Regions from separate parts of the Metabacillus sp. RB-C-LZQ-3-1 genome, predicted to be linked through region 1. Evidence: predicted binding sites of a transcription regulator. Region 1 holds the regulator's gene; the other holds the start of a gene.
What was found. The regulator NrdR, encoded in region 1, represses ribonucleotide reductase genes. The targets are predictions, from matches to a motif close to AACACNATATATNGTGTT.

Region 1 (16,083 bases):
TGAATACACCTATACAAGGGAGTGCAGCTGATATTATCAAGAAAGCGATGATTGATATGGCTGAGAGATTAAAGCAAGAAAAGCTGCAAACAAAATTATTGTTACAGGTTCATGATGAATTGATATTTGAAGCCCCAAAAGAAGAAGTGGCTATTCTAGAAAAAATTGTACCAGAAGTAATGGAGAATGCAGTCGAATTAAAAGTACCTCTAAAAGTAGATTATTCATATGGGAACTCATGGTATGATGCAAAATGACTCCAGCTAAAAAGGAAGTGAATACATGCCGGAATTGCCAGAGGTTGAAACAGTTCGCAGAACGCTGATTCAGCTTGTAAAAGGAAAAACAATAAAAGAGGTTTCTGTTCACTGGCCAAAAATGATTAAAAAGCCGGAAGAAATTGAACAATTTAAGGATGCATTAGTCGGTCAAACCATTCATGATGTAAATCGCAGAGGAAAATTTTTGAAGTTTATGCTTGATGACTATGTCCTGGTATCTCATTTAAGAATGGAAGGTAGATATGGCTTATATAAGGCTGAGGATGATGTGGAACAGCATACTCATGTATTGTTTACATTTACAGACCAAACAGAGCTTAGATATCGAGATGTAAGAAAATTTGGCACGATGCATCTCTTTAAAAAAGGAGAAGAGGAACAAAGTCTTCCTCTTTCGCAACTTGGTCCTGAGCCTTTTTCAGCTTACTTTACGGTAGAATATTTAAAAGAACGGTTAGCGAAAACATCTCGTAAAATAAAGACTGCTTTACTTGATCAATCAGTTGTAGTTGGACTTGGGAATATTTATGTTGATGAAGCCTTATTTCGTGCAGGAATAAATCCTGAACGAACTGCAAGCCAATTATCGAATCAAGAGTATGAACGATTACATAAAGAGATCGTCAAAACTCTCGAGGAGGCAGTAGCACAAGGTGGCAGTACCATTCGATCTTACGTAAACACACAAGGTGAAATTGGGATGTTTCAATTGCAATTATATGTGTATGGTCGAACAAATGAACCATGTAAAAATTGTGGAAACATACTGACAAAAACTGTTGTCGGTGGTCGGGGAACACATTTTTGTTCAAACTGTCAAATATAATTAGATAAGGGTAAAGACATCAAAAGATGATCTTTGCCCTTCTTTTGGTATAGGGAATTATAAAAGTTTTATAACTCCGAAGTACTGGATGTGCAAGTGCAATCTTGGAGATTGACGTTGCGGTATTTGACGGCCAGCGCCTAGCCCCTAGAGGTCATTAGCCGTACATAATTGAAGACAAAGCTTCTTCTATTCATTTGCGTCTTATTTGCCCTAGGCTGTTCAAGGCGCTTGGCTTTTGTTCTCTTAGAAAAACGCCAGATAAAGGCACTTGCTCTTTTCTTATGTGATTCTAAATAAAGGAATGAAAACATAAGGTACCATATCGAAATATCAATCCTTCTTTTAACATTCTTTGGGCGATTATCATACACTATGTTAGCAATCAGAAGGAAGGGGCAAGGCTTTTATGTTTCAATTCATTTCACTGTTGTTATTAGCAATCGCAGTTAGTTTAGATAGCTTTTCAGTTGGTTTTACTTATGGCATGAGGAAAATGAGAATCCCCTTAAAGTCAATTTTTATCATTGCTTGTTGTTCAGCTGTAACAATGCTTGGAGCGATGTTCCTAGGTGAATTGTTAACAAAAATATTCCCTATCTATATCACAGAAAAGCTTGGTGGATTAATCTTAATGCTCATTGGAGCATGGGTTTTATATCAATTTTTTCGACCGACAAAGGAAGTTGGAGAGGAAGAAGAAGTTGAAAAAACGATCATTAATTTCGAAATCAAAACCTTTGGAATTGTGATTAACATACTCAGAAAGCCGATGACTGCGGATATAGATAAGTCGGGAACAATTACAGGAGTTGAAGCCTTTTTACTTGGTGTAGCTTTATCATTGGATGCCTTTGGTGCTGGAATTGGTGCCGCATTATTAGGATATTCTCCAATTATTATGAGTGTACTTGTAGCGTGTATGAGTTCTCTATTTGTTTCATTTGGCATAAAATCAGGACATATTTTTTCAAGGTTTTCTTGGATGGATAAATTTTCTTGCCTTCCAGGGATTATTCTCATTATTATAGGGATATGGAAATTATAAGCAAATGGAGGCTAAACGCTGTGACAGTTGTCATTGGACTAACAGGTGGAATAGCAAGTGGGAAGAGTACAGTTTCAAATATGATAAAGGAAATGGGTATAACTGTTGTAGATGCCGATCAAATCTCAAGAGATGTTGTGGAGTTAGGAAAACCTGCATATAACAAAATTGTTGAAGTTTTTGGTGTAGGGATTTTGCGGGAAGATCATACTCTGAATCGCGAAAAGCTCGGCAGCTTAATCTTTAGTGATCAGAAAAAACGGGAACAGTTAAATGAAATTGTTCATCCGGAAGTTCGCAAAGAAATGCTTCAACAAATAAAAGAAGAAAAAGAGCTTAAATCAAGTGCAGTTGTATTAGATATTCCTTTATTATTTGAGAGCAAACTAACCTATTTGGTTGATAAAACAATCCTTGTGTATGTGGATGAACAAACCCAGTTAAAACGTTTAATGGAACGAAATGATTATACGGAAGAGGAGGCCAAACTCCGTATTCAATCACAACTCCCCTTAAAGGATAAAAGAAAGCTTGCTGACGAAATCATTGATAATAATGGTTCGTTAGAATATACACACACACAGCTAAAAGCTGTTCTAAATAAGTGGATTTAAAGGAAAGAGACTAATAATAGTCTCTTTTTTTCTTTGTTGTGAAACACTTTAATGATTGGCGGATATATTTAGTAAAAAAATGCTTGTACTTGAAGAAATAAATGAACCTTATTAGTATTAAATGTGTTATACTAATTGTAAGTTATATAAAATTAGTATGTCATATATAGTGAGGGGAGATTTTTTATGTCTACAAATATAGCGATAAATGGATTTGGTCGTATAGGAAGAATGGTATTTCGACGTGCAATCACAGAAGGCTTAAATATAACGGCAATTAATGCAAGTTATCCAGCAGAGACTCTAGCCCATTTAATTAAATATGATACAAATCATGGAACCTTTGAAGGCGAAGTCATTGGAATGGAAGATTATTTAGTTGTAAATGGACATAAAGTATTATTACTAGATGAACGTAATCCTGAGGATCTTCCATGGAAGCGATTAAATGTTGATATAGTTATTGAAGCAACCGGAAAATTTAATAAAAAAGAAAAAGCCATGTTACACGTGAAGGCTGGGGCGAAAAAAGTCCTTTTAACAGCTCCTGGGAAAAATGAAGATGTAACGATCGTTATGGGGGTTAATGAACATGTGTATGATGCAAATCAGCATACAATCATATCAAATGCTTCATGTACAACAAATTGCCTTGCACCAGTCATAAAGGTGCTTGATGAAGCATTTACAGTAAGAAATGGACTTATGACGACAGTTCATGCATACACAAATGATCAAAGGAATATTGATAATCCACATAAAGATCTAAGAAGAGCTAGAGCGTGCGGACAATCCATTATACCTACTACGACTGGTGCTGCAAAGGCTATAGAACTTGTATTACCTCAAATGAAAGGTAAGTTACATGGAATGGCACTGAGAGTCCCAACACCGAATGTTTCACTCGTTGACTTGGTCGTTGATCTGGAGAAATCTGTTACAGCAGAAGAAGTTAATCACTCTTTTATGTTAGCTTCACAAAAATCACTAAAGGGAATTCTTGATTTTTCTACAGAGCCTTTAGTCTCTATTGATTATAATACAAATCCTTATTCAGCAATCGTCGATTGCTTATCGACCATTGTAATCGATCAACATAAGGTAAAGGTGTTGGCATGGTATGATAATGAATGGGGATACTCCTGCAGAGTGGTTGATTTGGCTAAAATGGTAGAAAAAAGTATGTCTCCGTTATTAGGTGTATAAGGATTTAAGGGATATTTAAGCTCCCTATGGAAAAAGTAATAAATGTAACTTCATGCTGCATGAAACCCCTTTAACTTAGATGTAGCAAATATTTTTTCAAAAAGTGTGTTGCAAAACATATACAAACAAAGTATACTATTTTTCGTGAACTTCTTATCAAAGCCAAGGTGTTAAGGCTACTTAAAGGGTTAGGACCTCTCTGGACTAACTTTCCCCCGTGGTAGTTACACATACCATTCGCGAAGAATTCATGTAAAAAAATAGTTAAAGGGGGATCCATGAATTATGGAAACAATGGGTAGACACGTAATCTCAGAATTATGGGGATGCGATTTTGATAAGTTAAATGACATGGATTACATTGAAAAAACATTTGTAAATGCGGCATTAAAGTCAGGTGCAGAAATAAGAGAGGTTGCTTTCCACAAATTTGCCCCACAAGGAGTAAGTGGAGTTGTTATTATCTCCGAGTCCCATTTAACCATTCATAGTTTTCCAGAGCATGGTTATGCAAGTATTGATGTTTACACATGTGGTGATTTAAATCCAAATATTGCTGCAGACCATATTGCAGAATCATTAGGTGCACAAACTCGTGAAAATATCGAAATCCCAAGAGGTATGGGACCTGTACAAGTAAAGCAAGCGAAAGCAAAAGCTCTTTAATTTGAAAGAAAACATTCAGAGGTGCGGATTATTTAATCTGCACCTCTTTTTATTATCGGAAAATTTCAGTATGATAGTAATAGAATAACTTTTCATACATAAAGGGAAAAATAATGAATAAAGGGGAATTTAACAATGAGTTTTATGAACAAAATAAAAGATTTTTTTAGTACTCATCAAGAAACAAGGGAAAATCATTATAATCCAGACTTGCAAAGCCATTATTATAAAACAACAAATAAGAAAGCACTTCAATCAGTAAAGGAATTGATCGAGCAAACACCTGGAATGACAGTTACCTCTGTATCAGAAGAACGTGGAGAAATGAGCGTGAACATTGATCGTCCTAGAAAGGCATTTTTAATTGTAACGGTTATTTCTGTGCGTCCTTTTGAAACAGCTGTTGATCTTACTGCTACGACAAATACTGTGTTACCAACAGACTTTGGATATAGTAAAAAAATCATTCTTGAATTATATAAAAAGCTGGATCAAAAAGAAACATTTGTAGGTACTGGAAAAAGTGGAAAATAAAATATGGGTCATAGACCTATATATGACGTGTAGAAGGAGTTGGTCATATGAAATGTCCTTCGTGTCAGCATAATGGGACAAGAGTATTGGATTCTAGACCTGTAGATGAAGGAAGATCGATTCGCAGACGCCGTGAATGTGAGGAGTGCCAATATCGTTTTACAACATTTGAAAAGGTAGAAGAATTTCCTCTAATTGTTGTAAAGAAAGAAGGAACAAGGGAAGAGTTTAGTCGGGAAAAAATCCTAAGAGGGCTAATTAAAGCGTGTGAAAAGAGACCAGTTCCTTTGCAAAAGTTAGAAGATATTGTTCATGAAATCGAAAAGGAACTTAGAAATCAAGGTGTTTCCGAAGTGAATAGTAAATTAGTTGGCGAAATGGTCATGGACAGGCTCGCTAGAATTGACGAGGTTGCATACGTTCGGTTCGCATCAGTGTACCGGCAGTTTAAGGATATAAATGTATTTATCGAGGAATTGACTGACCTTATAAAGAAAGTAAGATAAATGAAAAAAGAGCTAATGGAGGGATCCTTCAGCTCTTTTTTCAGTGGATTATTTTTCTAATTATAGGCATGAAAGGTTGAAGGGTATGGAACAGCATTGGAAGGAACTGCTCGCTATTGATCGATATACGGTTAAAAGTAAATCAGTTCTACAAGACTTAGATCGAAAAATCGTCACACTACTTTATCAGCCATTAATAGGGTCAAAATGCTTTAGTCTTTATATGACTTTATGGGGAGAATTAGAGCAAAATCGTCTATGGAGTGTTGAAACAACGCATCACAGTTTAATGACGATCATGCAGAGCAATTTACGGGAAATCTATCAAGAACGTTTGAAATTAGAAGGCCTCGGGCTTTTGAAAACATATATAGATGAAATTGATGGTGTAAAAAGATATATATATGAGTTGCAGGCGCCTATTCGACCGAATGAGTTTTTTCAGGATGGTGTATTGAATATTTATCTATATAATCGTGTTGGTCGAAATAAATTTTTACAGTTAAAAAGATTTTTTTCAGATGATCAAATGGAAGAGGGAATAAAAGAAATCACCAAATCGTTTGATGATGTGTTTGATTCCGTTCGGTCTGCAGAAATGATGGGCAGAGTAAACCAGGAAACAATGGATGACTTAACACTTGAAAATGAGAGGGAATATCTCCAAACAGATAGTCGTGCCACATTAGATATATCAGATGCTGTATTTGACTTCGACTTATTCTTCTCGGGTTTATCTGAGGCTCTTATTTCTCCAAAAGCTTTTACACCTCCAGTTAAAGAGGTGATCAAAAAGTTATCCTATTTGTATGGTATTAGTGCAATTGACATGAAAAATGTTGCTATGTCCAGCTTAGACCAGGATGATATGATTGATGTAGAATTGCTTAGAAAATCAGCTAGAGATTGGTATCAATTTCAAGTTGGAGATCAATTACCGAATCTTGTTGATAAGAAACAGCCTATTTCATTACGGTCGAACCTTGATAAAAAACAATTATCACAAGAAGAAGAATTGATGTATCAATTAGAAACCATTTCACCAAGACAGTTTTTAACAGATGTTGCTGGTGGTATACCTCCATCTGTAAGTGATTTGCAGATCATTGAAGAGGTTATGGTTCAACAGAAGCTCGAGCCAGGGGTCGTGAATGTACTGATCTATTACGTCATGCTTAAAACAGATATGAAGCTTACAAGAGCTTATGTTCAAAAAATTGCAAGCCATTGGACAAGGAAACACATTAAAACCGTGAAGGATGCAATGGATTTAGCTAAACAGGAACATCGCCAATATCAACAATGGGCAGAAGAAAAAACGACGGCAAAGAAAAAATCATCAAACCAAAGAGCACCTATTCGAAAGGAACAACTTCCTTCATGGCTGAAGGATGATGAAACGAAAAATGATCAACAAGAAAAACCCCAGAAGAAGGAACAAGTAGATAAGAAACAATTAGAACAATTCGAATTAGAAAAGAAAAAATTATTTGATCGAATTAAAAAATACAAGGATAATAAAAGCAGTGAAACCACAGAAGGGAGGAATGACTAAAATATGGAGCACATGAGCAAATCATTGAAGAAGTTAACAAGTAGACCTGATTTTAGTGAACGGTATAATGATTTGAAGAAGCAGGTATTAAATAATCCTGATGTACAAGCTTTTATTGCCAAGCACTCAACAGAAATTGAAGATGGAATGATTAATAGGAGCTTAATGAAGCTTTATGAGTTTATTAATCAGAGTAAAAACTGTGAAGAATGCCCATCTTTAGCTGAATGTAAAAATTTGTTGCAAGGCTATCATCCTCGTCTAATGATACAAGGCCGCATAATTGATATCCAGTACGATAAATGTCCGACAAAAGAAATTCAGGATGAGCGGAAAAAAAATGAAGCACTTATTAAAAGCATGTATATTCCAAAGGACATTCTTGAAGCTCAATTTGATAAGATAGACGTTGATGTTGAGGAAACAAGTCGTCTGCAGGTCATTAGTATGGCTCAAGATTTTGTTGAAGCCTATAATAGAGGAGACCGCCCAAAAGGCATCTATTTGTATGGTTCCTTTGGAGTCGGAAAAACGTATATTTTAGGCGCAATAGCAAATGAACTTGCCTCACATAAAGTAGCTTCAATGCTCGTTTACGTCCCGGAATTTATAAGAGAATTAAAAGGTTCATTTCAGAACGCATCATTGGATGAAAAGCTCGATGCTGTGAAAAAAATTCCCGTATTGATGCTTGATGATTTAGGTGCAGAATCAGTATCGAGCTGGGCGCGAGACGAAGTTCTTGGAACTATTCTTCAGTATCGAATGCTTGAAAATCTGCCTATTTTTATATCATCTAATTTCAATTTAAAGCAACTTCAGCATCACCTTTCTATTTCACAGCGTGGTGAAGAAGAACCTGTTAAAGCTGCAAGGATTATGGAGCGAATAAAACATATGACAACCCCAATTGAACTGATTGGAAGAAATCGAAGAGGGTAAAGAGCCTTATTACAATTTGTTCATTTTATTTTTGAAGAAAGTTTAACTATATTAAAGGATTAAAGTATAAGAAAAGACATCGACTTCCGCCATTCTTGGCGGTAAGTCGTGTTTTTCTAATGATCGACTACCTTAAAAGCAAGGGGTAGTCGATTTATTTGTTTTTCCTAGCCGATTTCTTTACTTCTAAATGAAGATGTCCCCCCATATACATAAATTGAAGTGCTGGCAAATAGGGGGGACAAACATGCTTGAGATATTATTTGGGTCTCCGAAAGAGGCAAGGACGATGTATTCAATTTTTCGTTCAATTTCTGAAACGTTTTTATCTGAGCTTCAATTAGTAAATAATCAATGTATAAAAATTAACCCGAAATCTTGGGATATCGCACTTGAACAATTTGTTATACCGGGTCTAATTCAATTTATTATTGGCCATAAAGAGCATCATTTGATCCTGAACATGCTAAAAGAGTTGTATTATTTCTCAGAAGAAGAGGAGCAACAACAGATTTTACATATTGCTCAATCAATATTAGAGGGAGAGCGGGATGAAATTCCGAAGGTACAGCAACTTGCACCAAGAGAGCATTTTGTAAGAGAGGCACTAGAAGAGTTCTTACGGCCGGATTTGTATTTTACCTATTCATCATTTCAAAAATTTCGTCTGCAAAAATATCTACATAGTTTACGAGAATATGTGGAAATTGCCATCGAGGAGTACAAGATGGAGCAGGAGTATCAAAATTTTATTCAAAGTTTACGGGAATATTTGTGTGAAAATAAAAGCAAAATTCCAACCATTCATCTTGTGTGTGATCGGGAATATCTAGTTTATAATGAAAACAAGTGCAGGATACCTGAGGCTGAATTGAAAAAGCTGATTGATAAAGACTTTGTTTACCAACATCCAATGCATATAGATTCAAAGTTATTAGCTCCATTGGTTTCCATGGCTCCTTTAAAGATTTCTCTCTATGCAAATGATTCTTTTGATGGTATGATCCAAACAATCCAAAATATTTTTGAAGAAAGAGTAACGATTCACCGCTTGGAAGATTTTTATGGATAGAATGAAGTACATATTTGGGGAAATTCATCTTGATTTTGTCGAGAAAACAATTTATAATACGAAATAATTGAAAAAAAGATCTGTAATGATAAGGACATGAGCTTGTTTATACGGTTCCCAGAGAGGGAAGGAAATGCTGAAACCTTCCTAACACGATGAACAAACTTACCACCTTTAAACTTCAGTTGTGAACAGTTATCCTGTAACTAATTAATAACTGACGGACTTCCCGTTATCGATGTTAAAGCCAAAGTCTTATTAATGTTGCTTACGAATACATTAATTATTGCTATTTATAGATTTTGGGAACAAGGGTGGAACCACGATCCATTGACTAAGTTTATTAAACTCGTCCCTTTTTATAGGGGGCGAGTTTTATTTATTTTTGGAGCAAAACTTTGATGCTAAGGTTCTAATTAGTGTCAATGTCTAGTTCCGAAGTACAGGAAGTACAAGTGCAGTCAAGGTGATTGACGTCGCGTTTTTGACTGCCAGCGCCTAGACCCTAGAAAGGGCTGATTAAGGCGCTTCTACATTTCAAAGAGGAGTGAACAAGGATGTCAGACGTTATAAAAATTGCGTTTCCAGACGGAGCTGTGAAGGAGTTTGCAAAAGGTACCACAACTGAGGATATTGCGGCATCCATTAGCCCTGGTTTAAGAAAAAAATCACTTGCAGGGAAAATAGATGGTCAATTAATTGATTTGCGTACACCTATTCAACAGGATGGTGCAATTGAAATTGTCACTCAAGATAGTGATGAAGCATTGGAGATTATGCGGCATTCAACAGCACATTTGATGGCACAAGCGATTAAACGCGTGTATAAAGACCAATCCATTAAACTAGGAATTGGACCAGTGATTGAAAATGGTTTTTATTATGATATCGATATGGAACAGGCGATAACCCCTGAAGATTTACCAGCCATCGAAAAAGAAATGAAAAAAATTGTAAATGAAAATATTGAAATTGTTCGTAAAGAGGTAAGTCGTGAAGAAGCACAGCGTATTTACGAAGAAATCCAAGATCCTCTTAAATTAGAGCTATTAGAAGCAATCCCAGAGGGTGAAGCTGTCTCTATTTATGAACAAGGAGAATTCTTTGACTTATGCCGTGGAGTGCATCTTCCTTCAACAGGTAAAATTAAGGAATTCAAATTATTAAGTGTTGCAGGGGCATACTGGCGTGGAGATAGTAAAAACAAAATGCTTCAACGTATTTACGGAACAGCATTCTTCAAAAAGGCTGATTTAGATGAGCATCTACGTTTGTTGGAAGAAGCAAAAGAACGTGACCATCGTAAATTAGGAAAAGAGCTTAGCCTTTTCACAACATCGCAAAAAGTAGGCCAAGGATTACCTTTATGGCTTCCAAAGGGTGCGACTATACGTCGTATTGTAGAGAGATACATTGTTGATAAAGAAGAAAGGCTGGGCTATCAGCATGTTTATACACCTGTTTTAGCAAGTGTTGAATTATATAAAACATCTGGACATTGGCAACATTACCAAGAAGATATGTTTCCAATCATGGAAATGGATAATGAAGATTTAGTGCTTCGTCCAATGAACTGCCCGCATCACATGATGATTTATAAAAATGATATTCACAGCTATCGCGAATTACCAATCCGTATTGCTGAGCTTGGAACAATGCACCGCTATGAAATGTCAGGCGCGTTAACTGGATTACAGCGGGTACGTGGAATGACGTTAAATGACGCTCATATCTTCGTTCGACCAGATCAAATTAAGGATGAATTCATTCGTGTTGTTCGTTTAATTGAAGCTGTATACAAAGACTTTGGAATTGAAAACTATTCATTCAGATTGTCATACCGTGATCCAGAAGACAAAGAAAAGTACTTTGATGATGATACTATGTGGGAAAAAGCACAGAGCATGTTAAAAGGTGCGATGGATGAATTAGGTCATGACTATTATGAAGCAGAAGGTGAAGCTGCATTCTACGGACCAAAGCTTGATGTACAGGTAAGAACAGCTCTTGGAAAAGATGAAACTTTATCAACTGTTCAATTAGACTTTTTACTTCCAGAACGCTTTGACTTAAATTATGTTGGAGAAGATGGTAAGCAACATCGACCTGTTGTTATTCATCGTGGTGTTGTATCAACAATGGAGCGCTTTGTAGCATTTTTAATTGAAGAGTACAAAGGTGCTTTCCCTACGTGGTTAGCTCCAGTACAAGTTCAGGTCATTCCAGTTTCTCCTGCTATTCATCTTGATTATGCGAAAAAGGTTCAAGAACAACTTCAAGAGGCAGGACTTCGTGTTGAGCTAGATTCAAGAGATGAAAAGATTGGCTATAAAATTCGTGAAGCGCAAATTCAAAAAATACCATATATGCTTGTAGTAGGAGATAATGAAATTGCTGAGACTGCAGTCAATGTACGTAAGTATGGTGAGCAAAAGTCAGAAACGATCGCATTCGAACAGTTTGTTAAGCAAATTCAAGAAGAAGTAAAAAGAGCATAAGAAAAGCGCAAGCGCCTGTTCAGCAACGTATGAACTGGAGCACTCCGTATGAGATAAAGCGAGACTTCCATTAAAGGGTAATCTTTTCTCTAATGGATAGCGAGACTTATCCGACTTTCTACGTATAGTCAAATTATTAACCTCTTAAGGTCGGGAAAAGGAAACACGAAGAGCGCAAGCGTCGATGTTGACTTATCGTAAGGAGGGGTATGGAGTTCCCTAGTTGCTGGGCGCTGGCAGTCTAAAAGCGCGACGTCCTGTCGCAACGACGGCACTTGCACATCCTGTGCTTCGGAGCTAGATACCGAAACTAAGTACAAAACTTATAAATTCTGATATTATAAATAAAAATCGGTGGAGTTTTCCAACGATTTAATATGTATAAACGAAAAAAAGTTATTGCAAGAACAGAATGGTTCTGATAAAATTACATTTGTTGTTTAGAAGATATATATATAATTCGCTTGCAAGATCTTTGCATTGATGGTATAATTCTCAAGGTAATTGAATAGTCTTTTATATTAACAAGTAGAAGCACCCGCTTCTCACCTGATTGACACATCCGTTTGTAGTTGGCAGGTAACGATGATATAGTTAATTTATACAATCGTAGTGTGGGTGTTATGCATCCACACTTTTTTATTTTTTAAAAATAAAAAGACCGAGATCTACAAAAACGGTGTTAAGAATCACTATTCAGTTTTGAAAAAACCTTGGAGGTGGCTAATTATTAGCAAAGATATGATGGTAAATGACGGAATTCGCGCACGTGAGGTTCGTCTAATCGGTGCCAACGGAGATCAGCTTGGAATTAAATCTCGCCAAGAGGCTTTAGAAATTGCTGGAAGAGCTAATCTAGATTTAGTTTTAGTAGCTCCAAATGCAAAGCCTCCTGTCTGTCGCATCATGGATTACGGAAAATTCCGTTTTGAACAGCAAAAGAAAGAAAAAGAAGCTCGTAAGAATCAAAAAATCATCAACCTTAAAGAGGTGCGCTTAAGCCCTACAATTGATGAGCATGACTTTAACACTAAGCTTCGAAATGCACGTAAATTCCTAGAGAAGGGCGATAAAGTAAAAGCTTCTATTCGCTTTAAAGGACGTGCCATTACACATAAAGGAATCGGTCAAAAGGTGCTTGATCGTTTCTCTGCAGAATGTGCAGATTTAAGTACAATTGAATCTCATCCAAAAATGGATGGTCGTAGCATGTTCTTAGTTCTAGCACCGAAAAATGAAAAGCAATAATCCCTTAAGGAGGAATACCTTATGCCAAAAATGAAAACTCACCGTGGAGCAGCAAAGCGTTTCAAAAAGACCGGATCTGGTAAACTTAAACGTTCACATGCTTACACAAGTCACTTATTCGCTAACAAATCTACAAAAGCTAAACGTAAATTACGTAAATCAACTGTAGTAAGCAAGGGCGATTTCAAACGTATTCGTCATTTATTAGACAATCTTAAATAATCGGACCATCGTAATATAGGAGGGAATTTACATGCCAAGAGTAAAAGGCGGTATCGTTTCACGTAAACGTCGTAAAAAAGTATTAAAATTAGCTAAAGGTTATTTCGGTTCAAAACATAGATTATACAAAGTTGCAAACCAACAAGTAATGAAATCATGGATGTATGCATACCGTGATCGTCGTCAAAAGAAACGTGATTTCCGTAAATTATGGATCACTCGTATTAATGCAGCTGCTCGTGTAAATGGTCTTTCTTACAGCCGTTTAATGCACGGATTAAAGCTTGCAGGTATCGAAGTAAACCGTAAAATGCTTGCTGACTTAGCTATTTCTGATGAAAAAGCATTTGCTCAATTAGCAGACGCTGCTAAAGCACAGCTTAACAAATAATCGAACGGTATGAGAGAGCTGACTCTAGATAGGGTCGGCTTTTTTCATTTTAAAAGAATAAATAGGTTTTCATCATGATTATATAGACTAAAGCGACAAATGAATTACTCCAAGAGAGGAAGTGAATAAAATGCTTTATTTATTATGTTATTATCTTTTACTAAATATGATTGGTTTTGTCCTGATGTGCTCTGATAAAAAACGTGCCAAACGAGGAGAGTGGAGGATAAAAGAATCAACACTTTGGTTAGTTGCTATTTTAGGCGGAGCGATCGGAGGATATATAGGAATGAGAGTCTATCGACATAAAACAAAACATTCTTCTTTTGCCGTTCTTTTTCCGCTCATCGCTCTTGGCCATATCGTACTTCTTGTTTATTTATCTATTTCATTGGCATAAACTTAAAATGCTCTCGTAAAATGGAATCAATACGACTCTCATCTATGAATCACAACTTAGAAAGTGGTGATGATAATTCAACTAGCAACTTCTGCTGTGTTGACCGTTATTCAAACGACTGGTTTTTTTGCACCTCTTGTTTTTATTTTGTTTCATATGATTAGGCAGTTCTTATTTATTCCTGTTGCCGTTGTATGTGTAGCAGGAGGAATTCTTTTCGGTGCACAGCTTGGTTCCGTTTATTCGGTTATTGGACTTACAGGTTCGAGCATCACCTTTTATTTTATTTCAAAACTTTTCCCTTCACTGTTAAAGCGGTTAATGAAAATGAAAGAAAAATGGTTAGGAACTTATACAAACTTTTCTATCATGCAAATTATGATATTAAGAATGATCCCATTTATTAATTTTTCGCTTATTTCGTTATGTGTATTAGACAAAGCAAAAACGTTTGGCCGCTATACGAAATTATCTTTCCTTACACATATTCCTTCAACCCTTTGTTTTACGTTTTTAGGTGCATCGATTCAGGCATTGCCGCCTGTAGTACTTGTCGGAATTGTGGCAGGCTTGTTTATCCTTTTCTATTATTTTAGGGAGAAACAAGTTTTCATTAAATGGAATGATTTCTTTATGAGAGAAAGAGCATGATGAATTGTTGAGGATTGATGATATATGTTAAAAAAGAAAGTTCTACTTGATACGGATATAGGTGGAGACATTGATGACTCACTTTGTTTGGCTTATTTATTATGTCAGCCTTTATGTGAGCTAATGGGCATCTCAACCGTCGGTGGGGAAGTTGAAAAAAGGGCAATGATAGCAGATGCCATATGTAAAGCAGCCGGGAAGCACGTCCCCATAGTTGCAGGTGCAGACTATACTATAATGCCTAGCACTTTTTATCCAACACCAGATGGAGCAAAACAACTCGCTTATTGGCAGCATGATACATCGTTTGTGAAAAATAAAGCAGTCGATTTCATGCGGAAAACGATTCGTGAAAATCCGCATGAAATTTCACTTTTAGCTATTGGTCACTTAACTAACATTGCCATATTATTTTTGGTGGATCCAGAGATACCAATGCTCTTAAAAGAACTTCATATTATGAGCGGTGTTTTTTCATCAAATCTTGAGGCGACAATGGAGATGCCAATGTCAAATTGGAATTCCTGGGTAGACCCGCATGCATCATCTATCGTCTATCATTCTGATGTTCCAAATCACACAACCTTTGGGCTAAATGTTACAACACAATTAGTCCTGAAAAAAGGTGACAAAGAAGATTTGTTTTCAACACCTTTAATGAAAGCTGTTGAGGACTTCGGCTCTCCATGGCTTCAAAATAATGATATGACTTTTCATGATCCGCTTGCTGCTGCTAGTTTGTTTGAGCCTGGATTTTGTAAATATCAACAAGGTTTTATTGAAGTCGAATATAAAAAAGAGAATCAACGTGGAATGATGAATTTTCATCTAAGTCAAATCGGCAAAAGAAAGGTTGCAATAAGCGTAGATCGAGAGAGATTCTTTGATCACTATTTTAATGTGGTTTGTGGGTAATTAGATTTGAAAAAGAGCTTGAGAAACATGAGTTCTCAAGCTCTTTTATTAATTTTCTCGTTTTTTCAAAATTAATTCCTTAATAGGGCTTTTCCAATCTACTTTACTATGAGGATACTGTAATTTTACTTGCTCTTGAATGTATTCGAAATCCTCTAAAGTCAGTCCCTGTAATTCATTGGTTGACTTTGACCAAATAAAGATGGAGACTACTTCAAAAGAATTTGTCGTTGTTCCTAAATACTTTTCTCCCTCAAATAATGCACCTTTATACGTTAGCAGAAAATTTTTCCGTACATTTTCCTTATCATCTAAAAAATAAAACTGCTTTTGCTCATGTGCTAATTCAAGTTTTCGTTTGGGGTTAAATAAATACCTAATTCCTGTATAAAGGAGAAATACAATAAAGACGATTAACAACAAACGTAGTAATATGACAATCATCGTAAAACCCCTCCTGAGGGCAATTTTCCTTATATACGAATAAGAGATCGAAAAGGTTCCATGT
Region 2 (16,083 bases), on a different contig from region 1:
CCCTGATGCAAACTTCCATGTCTCTGAACATGGCCAGGTATGCTATATAAGCGCTCTTTTTTCCCTCTAATATTTGGAATGGATTTTATTAATCCCTTTGTATAAGGATGTTTTGGTTCTTTTAAAATCGTCTTAACATCACCTTGTTCAACAATTTGTCCTGAATACATAACAAGTACCCTATCGCAAATTTCTGCTACTACACCCAAATCATGTGTGATGAAAATAATAGAGGTATCCATCTTAGTATTTAGTTCTTTCATAAGTGTTAAAATTTGGGCTTGAATCGTAACATCAAGAGCTGTCGTGGGCTCGTCTGCTATTAAGACTCGAGGATTACAGGCCATCGCCATAGCGATCATAACTCTTTGTCGCATTCCTCCAGACAATTGATGCGGATACTCATTTACAATTTCCTCCATTCGAGGAATCCCTACTAATTTCAACAATTCAATCGCTCGCATCCTTGCGCCTTTTTTTGTTAAATCAGTATGTAATCGTAATGCTTCTACTAATTGATTTCCAATTGAAAACAAAGGATTTAATGAGGTCATTGGTTCTTGGAAAATCATTGATATCTGATTACCTCTAATCCTTCTCATATTTTTCTCACTAAGTTTGATCAAATCTTTCCCTTCAAACAAAATTTCACCATTTTCAACCAAACCTGGAGGACTAGGTATTAACCCCATTGTCGCTAAGGATGTTACACTCTTTCCACTCCCAGACTCTCCCACAATTCCTAAAATTTCTCCCCTGTTTAAATCAAAACTTATATCTTTTACTGCTGGCACTACTTTTTTTTCAGATTTAAAAGATACACTTAAATTTCTTATTTGAAGTATTGGTTGTTTACTCAATTTTTCACCACCATTATTTTGTCAAAATGTTAAATTATTAAAATATAATGAAAGTACTGAATATTATTGCATATTACTTTTATACTCATTGTCATAATCGGTCGTTTATACTTAAATTTCGTTCGACAATGATTTCACTTCTTTGTTTAACGCATTAAAGCTGATGCTTATTAAAGGATTAAACTCTACCATTCTAGTTATGAATAAGTGACTTGTATATTTTTATGTATTCTTTTTATTAAAATAATAATTAATATAATATTTCCTTAATTAAGAGTGCCATAAGGCCTAAACAGGATTCGTTTTAAAACTTTATCCTGCAGGCTCTGCTATAAATAAAAAAGCGATGGGTCGTAGTGGCATCTACTTCCCATCGCTTTTTATGAATCTTCATTATTCTTTTGTATTTTACGAAGTGTATTGATTCTTTCTTCTTTTTCCTCAAAGTATTGAACTAAGTCTCCAATTCGATCAATTGCATTCCAACTTAAATGATGTTCAATCCCTTCAACATCATCATAGATCTTGTCTTGATCAACACCGATAATTTGAAGAAACTGCTCTAAAAGTTCATGGCGATAAACTAAACGTTTACCTGTTTTCTTCCCTTTATTTGTTAGAACAAGCCCTCGATACTTTTCATATATGAGGTATTCATCTTTATCTAATTTTTGAACCATCTTTGTAACAGAGGAGGGATGTACGGCCAATGCTTCGGCTATATCAGAAACACGAGCGTACCCTTTATCTTCAATAAGTAAATAAATCTGTTCTATATAATCTTCCATACTTGGTGTTGGCATGTTGTTCCCTCCAATTGCCGATCTATTTAACGAAATCATTACAATTTTACATGAGTTTGTTAACCGTGACAAGGTATTGTAGGGAAGAAAAGGCAATTATAGGTACGTTATGAAGTTTAAGTGTTAGTTCTTTAATATTGTAGGTATACAAAAAGGACCTGACATTGTCAGATCCTCTCATACATATTAGAGTCCGCACTTCAATTGCGCACCACAGCTCGTACATGTATTACAGCCGCCTAAATCTTCAACTGTACCTTCACGACAAACTGGGCATGTATTGCCAACTTCATTGCCTATCGTTACATCTGTTGAGCGAAGATCGTTAATTGTATCGACAAGAACAACTTTCCCTTTTTCCGTTGTTTCAACTTCTTCATTCTCATCAAATGTATTTTCTTCTGCTTTAAGTGTCAATACTTGCGTATCACGGCTGCCGTCTACGTAGACAGTGCCACCTTTTGCTCCGCCTTTGTATAGACGCTCATACACTTTTTCAACCTGATCAACAGAATAGCCCTTAGGAGCATTTACTGTCTTACTAATAGAGCTATCAATCCAACGTTGGATGATACATTGTACATCTGCATGTGCTTCAGGTGCTAATTCCATAGCTGATACAAACCAAGATGGTAAGTTGTTTGCATCTGCTTCCGGATGTTGATCTAAATACTCTTGAACGATATCTGCCTTTACCTCAATAAATTTCCCAAGTCGTCCACTGCGGAAGTAAGAGAATGAGAAGTAAGGTTCCAGTCCTGTTGCAACACCAACCATTGTTCCAGTGGATCCAGTCGGAGCAACGGTTAATAGATGTGAGTTACGAATACCGAATTCTTTTACGCCCTCTAAAATATCTGCAGGCATTTTTTGCATAAACCCTGTTTGTGTGAAGGCCTCACGAAGACGATTTGTTTCTGCCTCTTCTTCACCAACTAAGAATGGGAAGCTTCCCTTTTCCTTCGCTAATTCAATTGAAGCACGGTATGCTGTTGTTGCAATTGTTTCAAACACTTTATCAACTAGTACATTTCCTTCTTCAGAACCATATTCTGTTTCACAGTAAATAAGAAGATCATGTAAGCCCATTACACCTAGTCCAACACGGCGCTCACCAAGCGCTTGGTGTTTGTTTTCAGGCAAGAAGTATGGTGTTGCATCAATGACGTTATCCTGCATTCTTACACCAACTTCAACCGTTTTACGAAGCTTATCAAAATCAACCGTTTTTGTTTCTTTATTCGCCATTTCCGCAAGGTTCACCGCTGCTAAATTACAGACAGAATATGGTGCGAGCGGTTGTTCACCACAAGGATTTGTCGCAACTACTTGCTGGCCGTATGCTTTCGCATTTGTCATGTCGTTTGCATTATCAATAAAGAAAATTCCTGGCTCTGCTGAATATGTCGCACAGATATTGATTAAGTTCCAAAGCTCTTTTGCTTTGATTTTACGGTATGTTCGTACTTTATAACCTTGTTTCTCCCACTCTCGAACATCTCCAACTTTGTGCCAGTTTTCATTATAATCGTTCATTTCTTGCTGGTTATAGCTTTCAACATCCGGGAATCGCAGCTCATATTCAGCATCGTTTTCTACTGCATCCATAAAATCTTTTGTTAAGGTAACAGATATATTCGCTCCTGTTAAAAACTCAGAATTATGAACACTATAAGTACCGCCTGTACGCAACTTCAACTCAGCGTCTTTAATAATCTTCTCGCTAAATCCGCCAGTCCCGGGAATTTGTTTGTAATTAACAATTCCTTGATACATATCAATTTCTTGCTGGGTGAGCGGTGTGAATTTTAATTTATCTTGAGCGTATTTTTTAATTGCTTCATCATTTGTATTTTCAATTAGGAAGCGTAGAATTCTAGGGTTTTGCATTTTTGAGATAATGAACTCAATGATATCTGGATGCCAGTCAGCCAACATGATCATTTGCGCTCCCCTGCGGCTTCCTCCTTGCTCAACCAAATGAGTCAATTTCGCGATATCATCCAACCATGATACAGATCCAGATGATTTACCGTTTACACCTTTTGCCAATGTGTTGCGCGGTCTTAGTGTCGAACCGTTTGTTCCTACTCCACCACCGCGGCTCATGATCTCCATTACTTGCTTACGATGTTCAGAGATCCCCTCACGCGAATCCTTCACAAAAGGCATAACATAGCAGTTAAAATATGTTACTTCTGTTCCAGCACCTGCACCATATAAAACACGTCCTGCTGGAATAAAGTTTAAATTAACAAGCTCCTGATAAAACTTCTCGAACCATTCTTGGCGTTTTTCTTCTGTTTTTTCTACCGATGCTAGTCCTGTTGCGTTACGTTTCGCTATTTGTTCGTAAAAGATTTCAAGTGGTTTTTCAATGACATCTAACGAGCGTTTTACGATCCCTGTCTCCACTTCCTCAGGTTTGTCTAATGAGTGTCTGTATTCTTCATCAACTAGTACGCTTGCCGTCTTTGCTTCCCAATCAATACTTTTAATAAACCCAAGCCCTCTTGCCGGGAATTTAGGGTCCTCTTTGATCGTTAAAACAACAAAGTCTCCTTCGGATAACGTAATTTTTTCCGTATCTTTAAATGTGTAACGATCAAGCATAACAAGTCTCGAAACACCCTTATGTGTTAATTTCATATCATCAGTAATAGGATGAACCTGTGGAAAGGCAGCGATATCTTTGTTAAGCTTCTCCACATCTACGCTCATCTTTTGCTCAGTAACAACTGTCATTGTAACAACTCCTCTATCTATCTTTCTTGTAAATCTCCTGATTAAATTTATCATATACAACCCTACAATTCAACATATAGTGTTTACTTTTTGATAAATAATACTATATATAGTTTTAAGGTCAACTATTTCTCCTTTTGTCAAATGGATAACTTATTAAAAAAGGAAGCTTTTAAGAGATTTGAGATGGTTTCGACTTGTAAAAGGGGATTTTTGAAGAATTTTGTCACTTGCATCTATTTGTATATCATAAAAACCTTTGAAATCAACGTTTTCCATATAACAGAATAAAAATTTTCTTTCGTCAAATTTCTACAAGTCCAACCTCTGTCACATGGAAATAGACGTAATCCCAAGATCACGTCCCAGTGTGTAGACAAAGTAAAATTGCTAGCCCTTCAGACTGATTGCTAGCGCTTGGCTTTCGAGGCACGAAGCCTTGGGAGGAGCGGAGTTACCAGGGGTGGTAATGAGCACCGCAGCAAGGTAAGTAGCGAAGAAAGCGAGCGTTTGTCAACAGTCTGAGACGTAATCCTAAGATCACATCCTCCATCATTATCTTTTAAAATTCCATTCATCACTTTCATATTTCTCTTTTGCGAGTTGATTTACATATTCCAATTCTTCACTAGTTAACTCGTAAGGCTCAAGATCTATTTGCAGACCCTTTTCAAAGCCTTCTTTAAAAGCTTTTTTTGCCTCTTCAATTGTTACTGGCTCTTTTCGAAGGCTATTTGTTGCAACAGCCTTGTTTTTAAACGCTCTTTGCATTCTTTCTTTCACTCGGTCATTTGGATACTTAAATAAATCAAAAAGCATATCTTCATCCAGATCTAGTAAGATCGAACCGTGTTGTAATATAACTCCTTTTTGGCGAGTTTGTGCACTTCCTGCTACTTTACGTCCTTCTACAACAAGCTCGTACCAAGATGGAGCATCAAAGCATACAGCTGATCGCGGTGATTTAAGACCTGCTTTTTCCTCATCTGTACGCGGAATCGCGAAATATGCATCAAGTCCAAGATTCTTAAAGCCTTCTAAGATCCCTTCAGAAATAACACGGTATGCCTCTGTTACTGTTTTGGGCATCTCTGGATGTTCTTCAGATACAATCACACTATATGTAAGCTCTTGATCGTGAAGAACACCCCTACCACCTGTTGGTCTCCTAACGAATCCTAAACCGTATTTTTTAACTGCAACTAAGTCAATTTCTTTTTCAGCCTTTTGAAAGTAGCCTATTGAAAGTGTTGCCGGATTCCATCCATAAAATCTAATCGTAGGAGGAATCTTTCCTTCACTATGCCATTCTAAAAGCGCCTCGTCCAAAGCCATATTAAAGGCTGGTGAACAGTTACCAGAATCGATATATCTCCAAACTTCTTTCGCCATGTTGCAACCCTCTTTGTCTAATTTTTTACATTCTAAGTCTAGCAGAAGTTTATACGGAAGAAAATAATAATGCATAGAACCTGATGACAATTTGAAAAAGCTCTTATATAATAATAGAAGTCTGTATATGAGTTCTTATGAACTTACAATGATATAACCAATAAATAAAGGGGTCGAGAATATTGACAACATCAACCATTCTACTCATCATCTTGGCAGCTGCCCTTATTGCCTACACTGCATTTAGTTTTTTCTATCAACGTAAAATAATGAAGCAACTTACAGAGGAAGAATTTCGTTCAGGTTATCGTAAAGCCCAATTAATTGATGTTCGTGAGCCGAATGAGTTCGAAGGCGGCCATATTCTAGGAGCTAGAAATATTCCGCTTTCTCAGCTACGCCAACGTTATAAAGAAATTCGACCTGATCAACCAGTTTACTTCTACTGCCAAAATACTGTACGTAGCGGTCGTGCTGCACAAATGTTAAAGCGTAAAGGGTATAGTAATTTATACTGTTTAAAGGGCGGGTTTAAAGGCTGGACCGGTAAAATAAAGAAAAAATAATGGAAGAAATCCTACGAGAAGCAACTAACATCAAACCATCCATTATCTGGATGAGTAAAGTCAGTTGCTTCTTTCATTTTTTTCATTAGGTGACACATTTATCGACTTCCAGGGGAAAAATAGGTAAGATAAGATCAAGAAACGAAATAAAAATGTATCATATGTTGGAGGAATCAAATCTTGATTATTGCCATAGTGTTTTTTCTTTTTATGTCTTTTTTCTTATCAGGTAGTGAAACAGCGTTAACAGCCGTGAACAAAATGAAATTAAAAACAAGGGCTGATAACAATGATAAGAAATCACAAAAATTACTCGATCTTGTTTCAAAGCCCGACGAACTGATTACGGGAATCTTAATCGGAAACAACATCGCGAACATTATGCTGCCAACCCTTGTTACGATCATTGCTATTGAGTATGGTATTAGTGTTGGGGTTGCTACTGGGGTATTAACTGTCGTTTTAATCATATTTGCTGAAGTTTTACCAAAATCTATTGCTGCCACATTCGCAGATAAAATAGCCTATACGGTTTTCCCTGTTATTCGTATCATTATCTTCGTCTTTAAACCATTGATCTTTCTTTTATCAAGGTTTACGAGAATTGTCATTAATAGCCTCTCAAAGGATGAGGAAAAAACAGCTTCAATTTCAAGAGAAGAACTCATTACAATGGTTAACATTGCCACCTCCGAAGGAATCCTTCAAACGGATGAAAGGAAACGGATAAAGGGAGCGATTGATTTTTATGATTTAGATGTCCGCGATGCACTGAAAGTACCCAGAACGGAAATCCAAGGGATTGCATCAGGCTCTACTTTTGAAGTAACCCGTGAAATCGTTCTAGAGGGCAGTCACACACGTTATCCTGTCTACAAGGAAAGTATGGATGAAATCATCGGTGTTCTTCACTCAAAATCATTATTATCTTGGTCTTTAGAACCTCACAAAAAGCTGGAAGATTTTATAGATGATGATCCTCTCTTTGTTTTCGAATTTCATTCAATCGAAACCGTTTTTAAGCTAATGCTAAAGAAACAAAGACATTTAGCGATTGTTCTCGATGAATATGGTGGTACAAAAGGAATTATAAGCCATGAAGACATTATCGAAGCTATGATCGGCCAAGAAATTAAAGATGAAACAGATCTGGATGAAGAGATTTTAATTGAAGAAATAACCGAAGATTCTATTATTTGTAATGGCAAATTAGCCTTGCGACGATTAAATGAAGTCTTTAAAACGAAAATACCTGAACAAGAAGATATTTTGACAGGATTTCTTCTTAAAGAATTAGGACGTTTCCCAGAGGCCGGAGAAACCTATGAATATCAGCACCTTCATTTTCACATTTTATGTGTCGAAGATAACAAGCTAAAGCGAATAAAAATCGAGAAAAAATAGAACATACATAGGAAAAGGCCGCTCATTTGAGCGGCCTTTTTTACCTAGCAAAACTCAAGATCTGTTTTAAAATCCCTAGTCCTGATTTTTCCTGTTTCATTCTCTCTTGTTTATTTTGATGCTCCCTAACAAAAGCTAAGAAGCGCTCTTCACGCTCATCTGTTTTACGTTGTGCTAATTCTCTTTCATGTAGAACTTCTTCTTTAAAAGACTCTCTTTCTGCCTCTGCTGTGACCTCTAAGCTTGTGATCATATCTTGGAGATCTGAAAACTCATAACGAGCTATCTCAGTTTGAAGTTTAGCAGTTTCACTGATTTTTTCTGAGACAGTTGAAACCACTGTTTTTTCAAGTCGGTCAAGTCGCTCATCCATCTGTGACATTGACTTAATTTGATTCGACTCAATTAATGAAGTGATTTTTGATAGAGTTTCTTTTAACTCTGTTACATCTTGGCTATTCAGGCCTGTACGGGCTGTTGCAGACTGTTGTTGAAGAAGTTGTCTGATGGTCTCATTATCTAAGTTTCTTTCTTTATAGGCTTTAATTTTTTGAAAAAACTCAATATTTTCTCCAGTAAATAATCGTACATTTTTTTCATCTCTTTTTATGGTAATAAGATCACAAAAATCTTCCTCCCACTGCTTTAACACAAAAGCTTTTTCACCGATTAATGAAGCTGCTTTTGAAATCGTCACGTATTTTGCTGCCAATCTAAACACCAACCTTTGTCTAATTTTCTTAATACTATTAGTTCTATCAACTAAGTATCTAATTCCTTCCTCTCGACAAAGGTTCTAAAAACTAGTCATAATCTTGGAGAATCATTATATTTTCGGCATGAATCGTAGGAAAACATATGATCCAACATCATATTTTCTGATAGTATTAAAAAATGACCTACATCATTAAAAGTAGGTCATTTTTTAATACATTAGCGTTGATATTTTAAAATTGGCTTTCTAGCTGCAGTTGTCTCGTCTAGTCGTTTTACGACAGTTGTATGCGGTGCTTCCTGAACAATTTCAGGAGTTTCTTCCGCTTCTTTTGCGATTTGGATCATAGCATCAATAAAGGAGTCAAGCGTTTCCTTTGATTCTGTTTCTGTAGGTTCGATCATAATACATTCCTCAACATTTAACGGAAAATAAATCGTTGGCGGATGATAACCAAAGTCTAATAAACGCTTAGCAATATCAAGCGTACGAACACCTAACTTCTTTTGGCGTTTTCCCGATAAAACAAATTCATGCTTACAATGCTGATCAAACGGAAGGTCATAGTATGGCGCTAAGCGGCGCATCATATAGTTTGCATTTAATACCGCGTATTCTGTTACAGCCTTTAAACCATCAGGTCCCATTGTGCGAATATACGTATAAGCGCGAACATTGATTCCAAAGTTACCGTAGAATGGTTTCACACGACCAATAGATTGTGGTCGATTATAATCAAAATGATAGCCTTTTTCAGTTTTAACCAAAACTGGTTTTGGTAAATACGGAATGAAATCAGCTTTGACACCAACAGGGCCTGAACCAGGACCACCGCCACCGTGAGGACCAGTAAATGTTTTATGAAGATTCAGATGAACAACATCAAATCCCATATCCCCTGGTCTTGCTTTACTTAAAACAGCATTCAGGTTTGCACCATCATAATAAAGCTTCCCACCTGCATCATGAACAATTTGAGCCATCTCTAAAATGTGTGCTTCAAAAAGTCCAAGCGTATTTGGATTTGTTAACATTAAAGCAGCTGTTTGATCATCAACTACACGGCGCAAGTCCTCTAAATCAACTAAACCATTTTTATCAGATTTAACTGTGATTGTTTCAAAACCAGCTACTGTTGCAGATGCTGGATTTGTTCCGTGCGCTGAATCAGGCACGATAACCTTCGTTCTTTTTAAATCATTATTGGCTTCATGATAGGCACGAATCATCATAAGACCAGTCCACTCACCGTGTGCACCTGCTGCAGGTTGGAGAGTAACTTCATCCATTCCAGTAATTTCTTTTAAATGCTCCTGCAGGTCAAATAAAAGCTCCATTGCACCTTGAACAGTCGATTCATCTTGTAATGGATGAATATGCGCAAGACCAGGAATACGTGCTACATTCTCATTGATTTTAGGGTTATACTTCATCGTACAAGAACCTAAAGGATAGAATCCAGAATCAACACCATGGTTACGTTTTGATAAAGCCGTGTAGTGCCTCATGATATCAAGCTCTGAAACCTCTGGGAGCTCAGCTTGTTCCGTACGAATATAGTCAGAGGGGATAAGTTTATCTAATGACAATTCTTCAACTTCAAGCTCTGGTAAACTATATCCAATACGGCCTTCTCTGCTTAGTTCAAAAATTAATGCTTGATCTTGATTACTCATTGCCATCCCCCAATTCCTTTACAAATGTGTTAATTTCTTCTTTTGTACGAAGCTCAGTGACTGCAATTAACATATGATTTTCTAACTCAGGATCAACTTTACCTAAATCAAATCCACCGATGATTCCTTTTTCTAAAAGCTGTTTATTTACTTCAGAAACAGGCTTCGATAACTTCACAACAAATTCGTTAAAGATTGGCTGATCAAACGGAACCTCTAAACCAGCTTCTAAACATGCTCTTTTCGCATAATTCGCTTTTTGAATATTTTGGATTGCCATTTCTTTTACACCTTGCTTACCTAAAGCCGTCATAGCTACAGAAGCAGCAAGAGCATTCAATGCTTGGTTTGAGCAAATATTAGAAGTAGCTTTGTCTCGTCGTATATGCTGTTCACGTGCTTGAAGAGTTAGAACAAACCCTCTTTTTCTGTTTTCATCTGTTGTTTGACCAACAAGACGACCTGGTACTTTTCGAAGCAATTTATTTGTTACAGCAAAATAACCGCAATGTGGTCCACCGAATGCTGTTGGAATTCCAAATGGTTGTGCATCTCCGGCAACAATATCAGCACCAAATGCTCCAGGGGGTGTTAATGCACCTAAAGCAAGAGGATTTGATGAAACAATAAACATACTTTTGCCAGTATGGGCAATTGGCTCAATCTCTTTTAACGGCTCAATCGAACCAAAAAAGTTTGGATATTGAACTAAAACCGCTGCTACATCATCATCCATTTCCTGCTTTAATGCATCTAAATCTGTTACACCGTTTCGGACAGGTATTTCCACGACTTCGATATATTGTCCCGATGCATATGTCTTAACGACATCACGTGTTTCCGGGTTTACAGCTTTTGAAACGAGGATTCTTTTCTTTTTCGTTTGCCCGGCTGCTAACATTGCTGCTTCCGCTAAAGCAGTTCCACCATCATACATCGATGAGTTCGCTACATCCATACCAGTTAGCTCACAAATCATTGTTTGGAATTCAAAGATCGCTTGCAGTTCACCTTGTGAAATCTCGGGTTGGTACGGAGTATACGCTGTGTAGAATTCAGATCGGGATATCACGTGATCAACGATAATTGGTATATAATGATCATAAACACCAGCACCTAGGAAAGATGCATGACTTCGTAAATCCTTATTTTTTGCTGCAAGTTGTGACAATTCCTTTAGGAGCTCGGTTTCGGATTTTGCTTTTTTAATCTTGTATTCTCCCTTAAAGCGAACACTCTCGGGTATATCCTGAAACAACTCATCTACTGATTGAGCACCAATTGCTTGAAGCATTTCCTGCTTATCTTGATCTGTCATTGGTAAGTAACGATGATTCATAGCATAAAAACTCCTCTCAGATTCGGTAAATATTTATTAGCCTTTTGTTCTCTTATAAAAAGGTGTCGCAACCACTACAGCCTTTAAGCGTTTTTTACGGATTTGGACTTCTACCTCTGTTCCTTTTTGTGTAAATTCGGATTTTAGTAGAGCTAAACCAATATTTTTCTTTAAAGTTGGTGATTGAGTTCCTGTTGTCACAACACCTATTAATTCCTCACCCGAGAAAACTTCATAGCCATGGCGCGGAATGCCTTTTTCAAGCAGTTCGATCCCCACCAGCTTACGAGCTGTTCCATTTTCCTTTTGCTCCTTTAAGACTGCTTTTCCATTAAACTCTATTTCTTTGTTTGTTTTTACCGCAAAACCAATTCCAGCTTCAATCGGGGTAATATTCTTTGACAGCTCTTGACCATATAATGGTAATGCTGCTTCAAAACGTAACGTATCACGAGCACCTAGTCCACATGGAATAACACCTTTACTTTTACCGGTCTCAAGGATTTTCTCCCATAATGTCACAGCATCTTCGGCATCACAATAAAGCTCAAATCCGTCTTCACCTGTGTAACCGGTTCTTGAAAGTAGGACTTCAACACCTGCAAGCTCCACTCCATTTTTAAACTTAAAAAACTTGATCTCAGATAAGTCTGTATCTGTAAGTGTTTGAAGAACAGCTTCAGCAACCGGTCCTTGTAGAGCAAGAAGAGCAATCTCATCTGATTTATTTTCGATAGTGACATCACCGCTTCTATTTGATGTTAGCCACTCCAAATCTTTTTTTATATTCGAAGCGTTAATAACTAGTAAGTAGTCATTTTCCGCCTTTTTATAAATTAGTAAATCATCAACTGTTCCGCCATCTTCGTAACACATAGCCGTATATAAAGCGGCACCTGATTTCAGGAGAGAAACATCGTTAGTCATAACTTTTTGTAAAAAAGCTAAACTATCTTCACCACGAAGCTCAACCTCCCCCATATGTGATACGTCGAATAACCCTGCTTTTGATCGCACAGCCTCATGTTCTTCTTTAATTGAAGTAAATTGAACAGGTAAATCCCAGCCTCCAAAATCAATTGTCTTGGCACCATACTGTTTATAAACATTGTATAAAGGTGTTCGATTTAGTTCTGTCATGCGGACTACTCCCTTCATTATTAAAAAATGGCATCAAAAAAAGGACAGAAAACTCCCATTTACACAATAGAAGTCTCTGTCCTTTTCACCTGAAAGTTTACCTTATGTATGATGTTAGAAGCCTTATAAAAAGACATACTACCACCTCATACGGCTTTCCCCTTTGGTAGTTTACGAGAACTCACGCAAACACTCTCCAGAGTTGCGTCAAATAAGAGTCTTTTTGCCTGAGAGATTCACAATTGTTTGCTCCTTCGGCGCTATACCAAGCTATAGTCTCTCCCCTTATTCTCATCCGCACATATTTTATTTTCTTGTTGGTTATACTACTAAAACCTGAAAAAATGACATTTGACAATTTTAAACATTTTATTCACACAACGAATGAAAGCGTTAAGCTAACTGAAAGATATGAAAATGATGAACTTTCTTACTAACATCCTACCATGAGTATACCATTTCGACAATCACTTTTTATCTTAACAATAAAATTATTTTTTTATTAATCGTTCGGTTTTTATACAACAAAGCAAATTATTAAGCATTTTTTCACTTATTCTAAGTAAAATCATGAACATTCCGATAAAGTACTAATCACGAAAGGACTGTCTTTACAATGAACATAAAGACGAACTTCGATACCTCTTGGCAGGAGGGTTTTTTTGAAAAATTAGAAAATGATGGCCCATGGTCAAACTGGGAGCTGTACAAGCTTGCATATGAAGTGCAAAAGAACACGGCGGTTCCTTCATTTGAAGGTTTGCAAGCTCCAAAACATTTACCACATTTCACACCCCTTCCACATCAATTAGAGGTTGCCCAAAGAGTTGTTGAAAAAATGAATGGGAAAGCTATTCTAGCTGATGAGGTTGGTTTAGGAAAGACCATTGAAGCTGGACTTATTTTAAAAGAATATATGATTCGCGGCCTAGTCAAAAAAGTGCTTATTCTCGTCCCTGCATCTCTTGTTTCTCAATGGGCTCGTGAATTAAATGAAAAGTTCTTTATACCTGCTGTAGAACAAAAGAAAAGTTATGTATGGGAAGCATGTGATGTGGTTGTGTCTTCTATTGATACAGCAAAAAGAAGTCCACATCGGGAAATTGTCTATAACCAAAACTATGATTTAGTCATTATTGATGAAGCTCATAAGCTTAAAAATAATAAAACAAAAAACTATGAATTTGTTCAAAATTTAAAGAAGAAGTATTGTTTACTTTTAACAGCAACACCTGTTCAAAACAGAGTAGAGGAAATTTTCAACTTAGTATCCTTATTAAAACCTGGCCATCTCGGGAATGAAGCCTATTTTTCAGATGTGTTTTCTGCAAAGGAACGTTCTATTGAAGATCATGAACAACTAAGAGAGCTTATTAACAAAGTGATGATTCGTAATCGGCGCGGTGACACAGGAATCGAATGGCCAAAGCGAAATGTCGAAACAATACCAATTGAATTTTCAGAAACTGAACAACATCTTTATGACACCATTACAGCTCTTAAATCATCATCACAATATGCAGCAAACACGTTCTCAATCATGACTTTACAGCGAGAAGCCTGCAGTAGTCGTGAAGCTGTCTATATGACGCTTAAGAAAATGCTTGACCTCCCTGAGGAAGAGGAAGCTGCCCTCCCTAATCATGTTATAAAAGACATTATGATGGCGATTGACGGTGTTACACAAAACTCAAAAGCCTTAAAAGTTGTTGAATTAATAAAAGAACTTGATGATAAAGTCATTATTTTTACCGAATATCGTGCAACTCAATTTTATTTACAATGGTTTCTTCAACAGCATGGTATTACATCAGTTCCCTTTCGCGGAGGCTTTAAAAGAGGAAAAAAAGATTGGATGAAGGAGCTTTTTAAAAATCGTGTTCAAGTTTTAATTGCAACTGAAGCTGGCGGCGAAGGAATCAACCTTCAATTTTGTCATAACATTATCAATTATGATTTACCATGGAACCCAATGCGTTTAGAACAACGAATTGGCCGTATCCATCGTCTTGGACAAGAAAATGACGTTAATATATTCAATATGGCAACCAAAAACACGGTTGAAGAACATATTTTAACTCTCTTATATGACAAAATTAATTTATTTGAAAAAGTCATTGGTAACCTGGATGAAATCCTTACAAGATTAGAAATCAAAAATTTAGAGGAACACCTGCAGGATATCATGTATCACTCAAAAAGCGACCGTGAAATGAAAATTAAAATGGAAAATTTAACATCGATTCTCGACTTTGCTCAGTACTCACAAGAGCAAAGAAAAGCAGCAAGCGGAGATAAGTAGAAGGGTGGCGACAATATGCAACAAGAGCAAATCCATCATTTTTTAGAAAGCTTCTTTTCGTCGAATTCCTGTAACATACTTGAAAATCAGGAAGGATACATGACTGTTCAGCTGACAATTGAAATGGATAAGCTTTTAATGAACCGACCATTTTACTGGCACTACCTTGAAAAAACTAATGGGGTTCCAAATCCTATGAAGCTTACCCTTATTACTGATCAAAATCGTGCGCCAAAAGACCTGAAAGGTGAGGTCATGCATTTCGGTGCGCCCCGTCTTCACCAAATTTTTCAATCGACTAAAACTCTAGGAAGCTATATCAGACTTTTTGAGCAAGTCAAAACACAAGGAGGAAATGTTCCCCTCCACCCCTGGATTGGCGTTAACATTATAGTTTCCTATCAATGTGATATGAAAAAGGATCAACTTTATTCAATTGGTTTACATTTAGTTAGTGGCGTTCTAATCGAAAACTTTCAAGAAAAACTGGAAAAATTAGAATTAACACCTAAAATCCCTGACCTCTGCTTTACGATGACACCGCTCATTAAACCACAAAGCGGATTAAAGCGAATCGAGCAATTCATCTTGGAAGACATAAGGAAGCAAGATCATACATGGGCTGACAAAGCTAGAGAAAGATGGAACGAGGACTTAAAGCTATTAAATCATTTTTACGAGGACTTAGAAGAAAAACCTGAATGCTATGAAGTTGAAAAAGAAGCATTAAAAGATCTTTATGAGCCTCAAATCAATATTACAATTCAGAATGGCGGGATTTTTTATATAACTCCACAGGGGATTTTAAACTCCTAAGTAATGATATCTATTACTTAGGAGTTTTACAAATCGATAAAATTAAATTTTGTTCGACAAAATTTAATTTTATTATTCAGTCATTTATATTACTTTAATGTAAAATTATCGGAATGAGAAAACCCAGAAACCTTAATTTACAACTACTTTTGTAAATCTATTGTAAAAATTACAGATAAATGAAAAATTTTAACCTCATCGACAAAGTTCAGCATACATCCTAATAAATCTTTTTTATAATAGAAATTGTAAATAGTCAATTAGTTATACATAAATAAGGGACAATAGGAATATAATAACCAACAATCAGTGACAAAATAATCAG

Region 2: the regulator NrdR is predicted to act here: its motif matches at 4,508-4,525, upstream of AC4GZ8_RS08750 (vitamin B12-dependent ribonucleotide reductase).

Annotation. Positions count from the first base shown of each region.
Region 1 covers NZ_JBZFLI010000019.1:4,693-20,775, forward strand. Annotated here, with positions in the region: gene polA (DNA polymerase I) at 1-257, shown strand, start outside; gene mutM (DNA-formamidopyrimidine glycosylase) at 283-1,107, shown strand; gene ytaF (sporulation membrane protein YtaF) at 1,517-2,155, shown strand; gene coaE (dephospho-CoA kinase) at 2,176-2,769, shown strand; gene AC4GZ8_RS21715 (glyceraldehyde-3-phosphate dehydrogenase) at 2,956-3,975, shown strand; gene speD (adenosylmethionine decarboxylase) at 4,261-4,641, shown strand; gene AC4GZ8_RS21725 (cytosolic protein) at 4,777-5,175, shown strand; gene nrdR (transcriptional regulator NrdR) at 5,223-5,681, shown strand; gene AC4GZ8_RS21735 (replication initiation and membrane attachment family protein) at 5,767-7,236, shown strand; gene dnaI (primosomal protein DnaI) at 7,240-8,178, shown strand; gene ytxC (putative sporulation protein YtxC) at 8,426-9,250, shown strand; gene thrS (threonine--tRNA ligase) at 9,808-11,748, shown strand; ribosomal protein L20 leader region at 12,269-12,395, shown strand; gene infC (translation initiation factor IF-3) at 12,475-12,996, shown strand; gene rpmI (50S ribosomal protein L35) at 13,018-13,218, shown strand; gene rplT (50S ribosomal protein L20) at 13,250-13,609, shown strand; gene AC4GZ8_RS21770 (DUF1294 domain-containing protein) at 13,740-14,009, shown strand; gene AC4GZ8_RS21775 (TVP38/TMEM64 family protein) at 14,079-14,660, shown strand; gene AC4GZ8_RS21780 (nucleoside hydrolase) at 14,685-15,575, shown strand; gene AC4GZ8_RS21785 (sigma-w pathway protein ysdB) at 15,624-16,016, opposite strand.
Region 2 covers NZ_JBZFLI010000004.1:239,326-255,408, reverse strand. Annotated here, with positions in the region: gene AC4GZ8_RS08760 (ABC transporter ATP-binding protein) at 1-860, opposite strand, end outside; gene mntR (transcriptional regulator MntR) at 1,241-1,663, opposite strand; gene AC4GZ8_RS08750 (vitamin B12-dependent ribonucleotide reductase) at 1,850-4,408, opposite strand; gene AC4GZ8_RS08745 (lipoate--protein ligase family protein) at 4,964-5,800, opposite strand; gene AC4GZ8_RS08740 (rhodanese-like domain-containing protein) at 5,983-6,366, shown strand; gene AC4GZ8_RS08735 (CNNM domain-containing protein) at 6,547-7,770, shown strand; gene AC4GZ8_RS08730 (MerR family transcriptional regulator) at 7,811-8,482, opposite strand; gene gcvPB (aminomethyl-transferring glycine dehydrogenase subunit GcvPB) at 8,704-10,161, opposite strand; gene gcvPA (aminomethyl-transferring glycine dehydrogenase subunit GcvPA) at 10,154-11,500, opposite strand; gene gcvT (glycine cleavage system aminomethyltransferase GcvT) at 11,537-12,640, opposite strand; glycine riboswitch at 12,846-12,935, opposite strand; gene AC4GZ8_RS08710 (DEAD/DEAH box helicase) at 13,257-14,942, shown strand; gene AC4GZ8_RS08705 (YqhG family protein) at 14,958-15,758, shown strand; cyclic di-GMP riboswitch class I at 16,080-16,083, shown strand, end outside.